Regions from separate parts of the Colwellia sp. KS18-150 genome, predicted to be linked through region 3. Evidence: predicted binding sites of a transcription regulator. Region 3 holds the regulator's gene; each other region holds the start of a gene.

The links. Region 3 encodes LexA, which represses DNA repair genes until DNA is damaged. Its sites were predicted from a motif close to TACTGTATNNNNATACAGTA; they were not measured.
Region 1: AC27IF_RS08930 (DNA recombination protein RmuC) is a predicted target of LexA. The motif match lies at 1,382-1,401, and genes of this name have one in related genera.
Region 2: recN (DNA repair protein RecN) is a predicted target of LexA. The motif match lies at 1,064-1,083, and genes of this name have one in related genera.
Region 4: recA (recombinase RecA) is a predicted target of LexA. The motif match lies at 1,118-1,137, and genes of this name have one in related genera.

What each region holds. Positions count from the first base shown of each region.
Region 1 is NZ_BAAJMC010000005.1:25,611-27,797, reverse strand. It holds gene AC27IF_RS08935 (GGDEF domain-containing protein) at 1-75, shown strand, start outside; gene AC27IF_RS08930 (DNA recombination protein RmuC) at 65-1,369, opposite strand; gene AC27IF_RS08925 (dodecin) at 1,534-1,749, shown strand; gene ybeD (DUF493 family protein YbeD) at 1,910-2,173, shown strand.
Region 2 is NZ_BAAJMC010000016.1:46,665-48,851, forward strand. It holds gene nadK (NAD(+) kinase) at 77-958, shown strand; gene recN (DNA repair protein RecN) at 1,116-2,187, shown strand, end outside.
Region 3 is NZ_BAAJMC010000009.1:40,661-42,847, reverse strand. It holds gene coxB (cytochrome c oxidase subunit II) at 1-356, opposite strand, end outside; gene lexA (transcriptional repressor LexA) at 937-1,569, opposite strand; gene AC27IF_RS12395 (4'-phosphopantetheinyl transferase family protein) at 1,730-2,187, opposite strand, start outside.
Region 4 is NZ_BAAJMC010000015.1:53,011-55,197, forward strand. It holds gene recA (recombinase RecA) at 39-1,067, opposite strand; gene AC27IF_RS15220 (hypothetical protein) at 1,648-2,187, shown strand, end outside.

The sequences.
Region 1 (2,187 bases), on a different contig from region 3:
ATGATCCATGCAGATAAGGCACTCTACAGTGCCAAACAACATGGCGGTAACAGGATCTCTTTATCTAGCTATTAGTTATTAAAGCTTCTTCTTCATCGTTTATACGTAAATCTACCTGCTCTATTTTTTCGAATCGAGAAGATATTTTAGTGGCTGAGGTATTAATTTGTTTTACGTCACTGGCTGCTTGATCGATATGTTTTGCCAAATTAGCGAATCGCCCCTTAAAACGGTCAAAGTCTTGAGACAAATGTGATAAATGAGCCTGAATAATATGAATTTGACTGCGTGTTGCTTCATCTTTAAGGACTGAGCGAGCGGTAGTTAAAATAGCCATTAATGTCGTTGGAGATGCTAACCACACACGTTTTTTATTAGCATAATCAACTAGGTCATTTTGATGGCCATGAATCTCAGCAAAAATAGCCTCCGCAGGAATAAACATAATCGCGCCATCAGCCGTTTCTTTATCGATTAAATATTTATCACTAATATCATTAATATGCTTTTTGATATCAACTTTAAACTGCCTTTGCGCTGTTTTACGTACCAGTTCATCTTGCTCTACATCCATCATAGTTCGGTAACTTTCTAACGGAAATTTTGAGTCGATAACCACATTGCCCGTGGGCTCAGGTAAGAACAGCACACAGTCAGCAATTTTACCGTTTGATAAAGTATGCTGTAATTTGAAACTTTGCTCAGGTAACACATTACGAATTAAGCCATTGAGCTGTACCTCACCAAAAGCGCCACGTGAGCGCTTATCATTTAGTACCTCTTGTAAACTCACTACATTATTCGACAAATCGGTAATTTTTTTCTGGGCATCATCAATCAAGGCTAAACGCTGTAATATATCGCTAAAGGTTTTCGTTGTTTTTTCAAAGCCTTCACTTAGGCGCTTTTCAACACCTTGGCTTATTTCTTTTAAACGTAAATCAGTATTTTGTGTTAAACCATCGATACGTTTCGCCATTTGCTCGCTACTTTGATTAAGGGAGCGACTAAGCTCTTCCCTACTCGCTTGCGTGGCTTTATTTAAATGGGTAATTAATTGTTCTAGCGCTTGATTTTGGCTTTGACTAAGTTGCTCCTTTTGACTGCTTAACTCTCTAAGCAGCTTGATGCGTAAATCAGCCATTTGTTGTTCAAAACTGTTTTGTAACCGTAATTGCTGACTTTCCATCGATTGAGAAACAAAGTGCTGGGTTTCAGTTGCCGAAGTGTCTAATCGATTAGCGGTTGTCTGCAAAAGCCCAGACAGTTGTTTTATGCGAAAGCTTTGCCACAACATGATGGCTAAAAGCACAAGAGCACAGGCAATAACAATAAGGATAGGATCAAGTTGACTAAGATTAATAATCATATACAAACCAAACACTGTAAATAATAACAGGTATTAAAACATACCTTTTATTATTCGACTAGTCATTTAAGGTAAGTTTAGGGCTAATACACGAGTAGATTTCTGGCTAAAATCTTCTGATCAGCTACCTTTACATTAAGCCCCTTAACTTTAATGGATAAATCATGTCTAACCATCGCACCTATAAAAAACTTGAAATCGTGGGTACTTCTCCCAATAGTATTGAAGAAGCTATTCAAAACGCAATATCTGAAACTGCGTTTAGTGTCACTAATCTTGATTGGTTTGAAGTGGTAGAAACTCGCGGTCACATTGTCGATAATAAAGTTGCTCACTTTCAAGTGACAGTAAAAATAGGCTTTAGAATTGAGAACAGTTAATTTTATAACTTATTACCATTATCTCAGCACTCACTATTAGCACTTTATGACAGATTAGTGATAAAATAGCGCAATAAATAACTAGTCAGCTATAAATTTCTTGAACCTCAAGATATAGCTCGCATTTGGCTAAAGGTCTGTGACCTAATTTGAGAAAAGCATGAAAACCCATTTCGATGAATTATTAGAATTTCCAACAGTATTAAACTTTAAAGTCATGGGCATTGCTTGTGATGAGTTACCCGATTTAATTATTGCTGAGCTTCAAAAACATACTCCTGGTGACTATACCACCAAGATAACACCTAGCTCTAAAGGCAACTACCACTCTGTTTCTATTCCCGTGCGAGTCACCAGTAAAGAACATATTGAAAAAGTCTATAAAACCTTAAACGCCATTGAGCAAGTACGTTACGTTTTATAATTTTTATACCCGCT
Region 2 (2,187 bases), on a different contig from region 3:
TCAAATACAATCTTTACAAGCTACGCAAATAGGGGGAAACTTCCTTCAATTAGATCTAAATGACGAAATAATTGTTATGGCTAAACACTATAAAACAATTGGACTTATCGGCAAGCCCAACCACCAAGGTGCAAGTGCAACCATTACCGCACTTCATCAATACCTAACTGATAATAAATATCAAATACTCGTTGAGAATTCAGTTGCTAGCTCATTAAAAGTAGACAAGATTAACATTTGTTCTCTCACTGAAATAGGTGAGCAAGCAGACCTCGCCATTGTTGTTGGTGGTGACGGCTATATGCTTGGCGCAGCAAGAGTTTTAGCTTGTTTTGATATAGGCGTAATCGGTGTTAACCGTGGTAACCTCGGTTTCTTAACGGATCTTTCACCTGATGACATTATTACACCATTAACAAAAATATTAGCTGGTGAGTCTCATTCAGAGCAACGTTTCATTATTGAGGCAGAAGTTTACCGTCATGGTAAATTGAAAAGCTCTAACAGTGCAGTAAATGAAGCAGTTCTTCATGCGGGCAAAGTAGCGAGCATGATTGAGTTTGAAGTATACATAGACAATAGTTTTATGTTTAGTCAGCGTTCTGACGGCTTAATAATTTCAACACCTACCGGCTCCACAGCCTATTCTATGTCAGCAGGTGGCCCCATTTTAACGCCTAACTTGAATGCCTTATCCTTAGTGCCTATGTTTCCGCATACACTGACGAGTAGACCAATTGTTGTTGATGGTGATAGCGAAATCAAACTGATTTTAGCTAATGAAAACCAAGAAAGTTTACAAGTAAGTTGTGATGGTCACGTTATCTTGGCGGTAATGCCAGGTGATGAAGTTATTATTAAGAAGAGCGAAAACACCATACGACTTGTGCACCCTACTGATCATAATTACTTTAATGTACTACGCAGTAAACTGAGTTGGGGTAATAAACTTTATTAATCGCATTAACGTTTTCACATTATCAAAATGCCTCAAGCCCTAACCCATCAGCGATAGGGAAAACCTTACTAAGTATTTTTATAAATTACTTGCATAAAAAACAATTACTGTATAAATTAACAGCTAAGTATTTATACAGTAATTGAGCTTAGGCATTATGCTTTTACAACTAAACATTCAAAACTTCGCCATTGTTAAATCTCTCGATATTGATTGGCAGTCAGGTATGACAACTATCACGGGTGAAACAGGCGCTGGAAAATCAATCGCAATAGATGCCTTAGGCTTATGTTTAGGTGATAGAGCGACCTCAAATGCTGTTAGACCCAATTGCAAAAAAGCTGAACTTGCCGCTACATTTGACACAAAAAACAATCACAATGCGCAACAGTGGCTGTCTCAACACGATTTAGCGTTAGAGCAAGATAGCGAGTGTATTTTACGCCGAGTAATTTCAAGTGAAGGCCGTTCTAAGGCTTATATAAACGGCAGCCAAGTGCCACTGGTACAACTTAAAGAAATAGGTCAGTTATTAATTAACATTCATGGTCAACACGATCATCAACTTATTGTTAAGTCGAGTGAGCAATGTAAGTTACTTGACGAATACGCAGATCATTCTCCGCTTATTGATGCAGTAAAACATTACGCCAAACAATGGCACAAGCTCAATAAAGAGCTAACACAACTACAAGAAAACAAATTGCAGCGAGATGCACAACAACAGCTAATTCAATATCAAGTTAATGAGCTTGATGAGTTTGATCCTCAACAAGGTGAATTTGCAACCTTAGAAAGTGACTATAAACGACACGCAAATGCTCAAGATCTACTCGATACTACGCTACAGTCTTTGCAAACACTCTCTGAAAATGAAAACTTTAACGTACTCGACTCGTTAAGGCAGTGTAGCGAAAATGTTTCTAATTTAGCTGCTATCGATAAAGAGCTTAGTAACATTGCTGAAACCCTTAATAACAGTGTTATTCAGCTTGAAGACGCTAGCTCTGATTTAACACATTATTATCAACAGCTTGAACTTGACCCACAAGCTTACGCCATTATTGAAGAGCGCTACTCTACCACACTACAATTGTCGAAAAAGCATGCCCTAGCGCCTGAGAAATTAGCTGATTTTCACCAATCACTTAAAAAGGAATTAGCCGACATTTGTCATGATAGCTCAAGGATAGACAGTATATTAGATGAGTTACATAACACTGAACAAA
Region 3 (2,187 bases):
TCATTGTTTTCCATGGCAATCAAAGTGTGTGTTGCCGGAACGGCCATAGCAATGAGAATAAGGATAGGTATTGCTGTCCACAGTATTTCTACTAAGGTACTTTCATGGAAATCAGCAGCTTTTACGCCTTTTGATTTTCGATGAAAAGCCATGGACCAAAACATAGCGCCGAAGACAATAACACCAATAACAGTACATATATAAAGAGCAAACATATGTAAGTCATATACTTCTTCACTAATTGCTGTTACCCCCTTGGTCAGATTTAACTGTGAATCTGCCCAAGCTGTACAGGAAAGCAGACTACTAACAAACAGCCCCCCCCCCAACAACCAACGTTGGATACTTCTACTCACTCAACCTCTCCTCTATCAATACCAATTCAACGTGAAGAGTAGTTCAGGACTTTTCATCGCTTAGAATAGGATATAAAAAAATAGAAAACAGAAACACAGTCATGTACATCACAACTCATTCAACTGATTATCTGTTAATTTTGTTATTATATTTTTAGTAAATTAACTGACGTTGAGTAGCACTCTCCCATCAGAGAAAGTTTAGATATGAAACTCAGTTATCGAATAGCGCACTAACGTCTTATTATTTTTGTACAGTTATTTTTTGTTCGATTACTGTTCTAGAATCACTCAAAATTTGATCTAGGTCAAACAATATTTTAGCTATATAAAAATAAACACTAACAATTTCAATAGAGTAAGAGCTCTAAGTTGAGCTATAGCCTTGTGTACATGGGCTGTATGAATTTTAACTATAATTTGGATGAATATTATTCATTATGACTTAAGTACTTGGACATGCTCATTTAATGACCAGATTATTTTTGATAGGAATTGAATAATTGAGGAGGTTTTAAAGGTAAGTTGAGCTCACAATGCAGCTCAACCATTTACCCATTTTTACAAAGGTTGGTATTAATTACATCCAACTGCCACTGCGAATAATGCCAACAGCAATACCTTCGATATTAAATTCTTGAGAGCTTAAATCAACTTTAATGGGTGAAAACTCTTCATTTTCTGCATGTAAATAAACGACATTTCCTTCTCGCTTAAAGCGCTTCACTGTCACATCGTTTTCAACACGAGCCACAATGACCTGACCGTTTTGTACATCCGTCGTTTGATGTACCGCAAGTAAATCACCATCTAAAATACCAATGTCTTTCATACTTTCGCCATTAACACGTAATAAGTAATCTGCTGGTGGATGAAACAGATTACCATCCATTTGATAATGATCTTCAACATGTTCTTCTGCCAAAATAGGTTCGCCAGCAGCGACACGGCCAATTAATGGCAAACCTTCTTCTTGGGTGAACTGTTCTGCTAAGCGTATACCTCGAGAGGTGCCAGGTAACATTTCAATGTAACCCTTTTTAGCCAGTGCCTTTAAATGCTCTTCTGCAGCATTGGCTGATTTAAAACCAAAAAACTCTGCAATTTCTGCACGTGTTGGTGGCATTCCAGTGTCATTAATTGCTTCTTTGATCAGATCAAATATCTGTTGTTGACGATTTGTTAAAGGCTTTAATTCATTTATAGCTGACATAAGCTTTTCCTTTCTAGGCAAAGTCCTGTATTTATTTACACTGTTAGTATATACAGTTTAGATTCAGGTGCAAGGTTTTACTAATTTACCTTTGCCTCAACTTAACTAAATAAAGTACTGGACATTATTTAGACTTAATAACTAACCTAAACACTAAAAGCTAGATTGAGTTTTCATTTTTATTTCTTGCAATGGTTACTGCGTAATCATCACCTATTTCACTATGAAGAGAGTGTTTTCGCTGCAGTTCTATAGAAGGTATCGACATTAATGTAAATATTGAAGTATTCATCAATTTTGTAACCGCTTCTTTTTCTGTCCATAATTGATAAAAACACTCCATAGGTTTTTCCGCGGCATTTATCATTTTTTGATCTGTCGCACTAAAAAACGCTTCAATTAATGGTTTAATTTTTCTCTCCGCTAATATTTCAATATCAATACCTACATTCTCATTTAGCTCACAAAAACTAAAGGCGACAAATTGGCCACTATGGCTTAATGAAAGTTTTTTCTTGAGGGTCTTTTGTAAGAATATTCCAGCGGTATTTAATTCAGCACAGTACTTTACGGTCATATTGCTGGCTTGTTCAATACTTAATCCCGCCACCTTTTTAA
Region 4 (2,187 bases), on a different contig from region 3:
ATCGCTGGCTTTAAAATAAATAACTCGTGTATTAATCTTTACTCGGCAGTTTCTACTTCTTGTTCAGTAGGTGCTGCTGATTTATTTAAAAACATGGCACGTAATTTACCATCTACATCTTCAGCCATTTCGGTATGCTCTTCTAAATATTTAACCGCATTCGCTTTACCTTGACCGATACGCTCACCATTACAACTATACCAAGCACCCGCTTTTTCAACAAAGCCATTCTTAACGCCTAGGTCAATTAATTCGCCTAAGTTATTAATACCTTGGCCATATAGAATTTGAAATTCAGTTTGTTTAAATGGTGGCGCAATTTTGTTTTTAACCACTTTAACTCGGGTTTCATTACCAACAATTTCATCACCATTTTTCACAGCACCAATACGGCGGATATCTAAACGTACCGAAGCATAGAATTTTAAAGCATTACCACCGGTTGTTGTTTCTGGGTTACCAAACATAACACCAATTTTCATACGGATTTGGTTAATGAAAATCAGCATAGTATTTGATTTTTTCAAGTTACCCGTTAATTTACGCATCGCTTGTGACAACATACGAGCTTGAAGGCCCATGTGAGAGTCCCCCATATCACCTTCAATTTCTGCTTTCGGCGTTAAAGCAGCAACAGAGTCAACCACAATGACATCAATGGCGCCTGAGCGAGTTAGCATATCAACGATTTCTAATGCTTGCTCACCGGTATCTGGTTGAGAAACCAATAATTCATTAATGTTAACCCCTAGCTTTTCAGCATAAATTGGGTCAAGCGCATGCTCGGCATCAACGAAGGCACAAACTTTACCTTCTTTTTGTGCTTGGGCGATAACTTCTAACGTTAGTGTTGTTTTACCACTTGATTCAGGGCCATAAATTTCAACTACACGTCCTAATGGTAAGCCACCCGCACCTAGGGCAATATCAAGACCTAAAGAGCCAGTAGAAATAGTTTCTACGTCCATAGTGTTGTTGTCGCCTAATTTCATAATTGAACCTTTACCGAATTGGCGTTCAATTTGTCCTAGGGCGGCTGCTAGTGCTTTTTCTTTATCGTCTTTCATAGTTTGCTCCACGGAACTTAATGGGTTATTTCGTTTTGATGAAGCAAGTATACTGTATAGTCGTACAGTATCAAGTTTTTTTATAACTTTTTTTATTTCAGATTAAAAACCTAACAAAGCACACTTTTAACAGACTGTTTTAAATGGATTATTTGACTCTTTATAACTTTTACATATTTTTAGTAAAAAAGTTATTAAACAGTGTTTTTCAAATACACTCAGTAATAATTACAATGTTTATTGATTTTAATACAGTACTTTCTCTCGCCTATAAAACACATAAATCAATTTTCTGTTTAATCATCTAAAACTCGCTAAAAACAACTTTGTTAAAATGTGTTTTCTTTATGTGCTTTGTGTAATCGACTTACTAATAGCATTTCATTTTAATATCATACTTTTCGTATTAATTGTTTTAGTAATAGCCTGTCTTTGTACTCCTATGCCAATGCAAGATATCAACATTGAATATCATTAATACATCAATAATCGCCAGTTTTAGCGCGTATCAGAGCAATATTTTTTTGATTCGCTTCACATGCTAACTGCTGATTACACTTATGTTTTAAAGGAAAAAGTAATGAATTTTAAAGATCACTTATCTAAATTATTTAATATGCCATTGGTTTTCACTTCAATGACACTGTTGGCACTAACAGGCTGTGATTCAAGTGATGATGATGATGGTAGTACTGGCTACTTTCAACTATACAATATCTCTTCTACAGCACCAGCTATCTACTTAACAGTAGATCAAGAAGATGATGATGACTATGACGAAAACACACATACAGGCGTTTCTTATACAGGTATTAGCAGCCGATTAACTTATGATAAAGATACTTACGATATCGAGCTGGCTTGGAAAGACGAAGATTATGACTTAGAAGTTATTTACGAAAGCCAGTTACAGATCACTAAAAACTCTATCAAGTTTATTGTCGTTTCTGAAGAAATCACAGCACCAAATATTCATATATTTGATATTGATGTGAGAGATGACGATGAAATTGAAGATGATAATGATGATGACTTATTTAATATACGCTTCTTAAATATGCACCCAGATTCTGCCGGTGTTGACATCTATATGTCTGAAGAAGATGAGAGCTTTAATGAA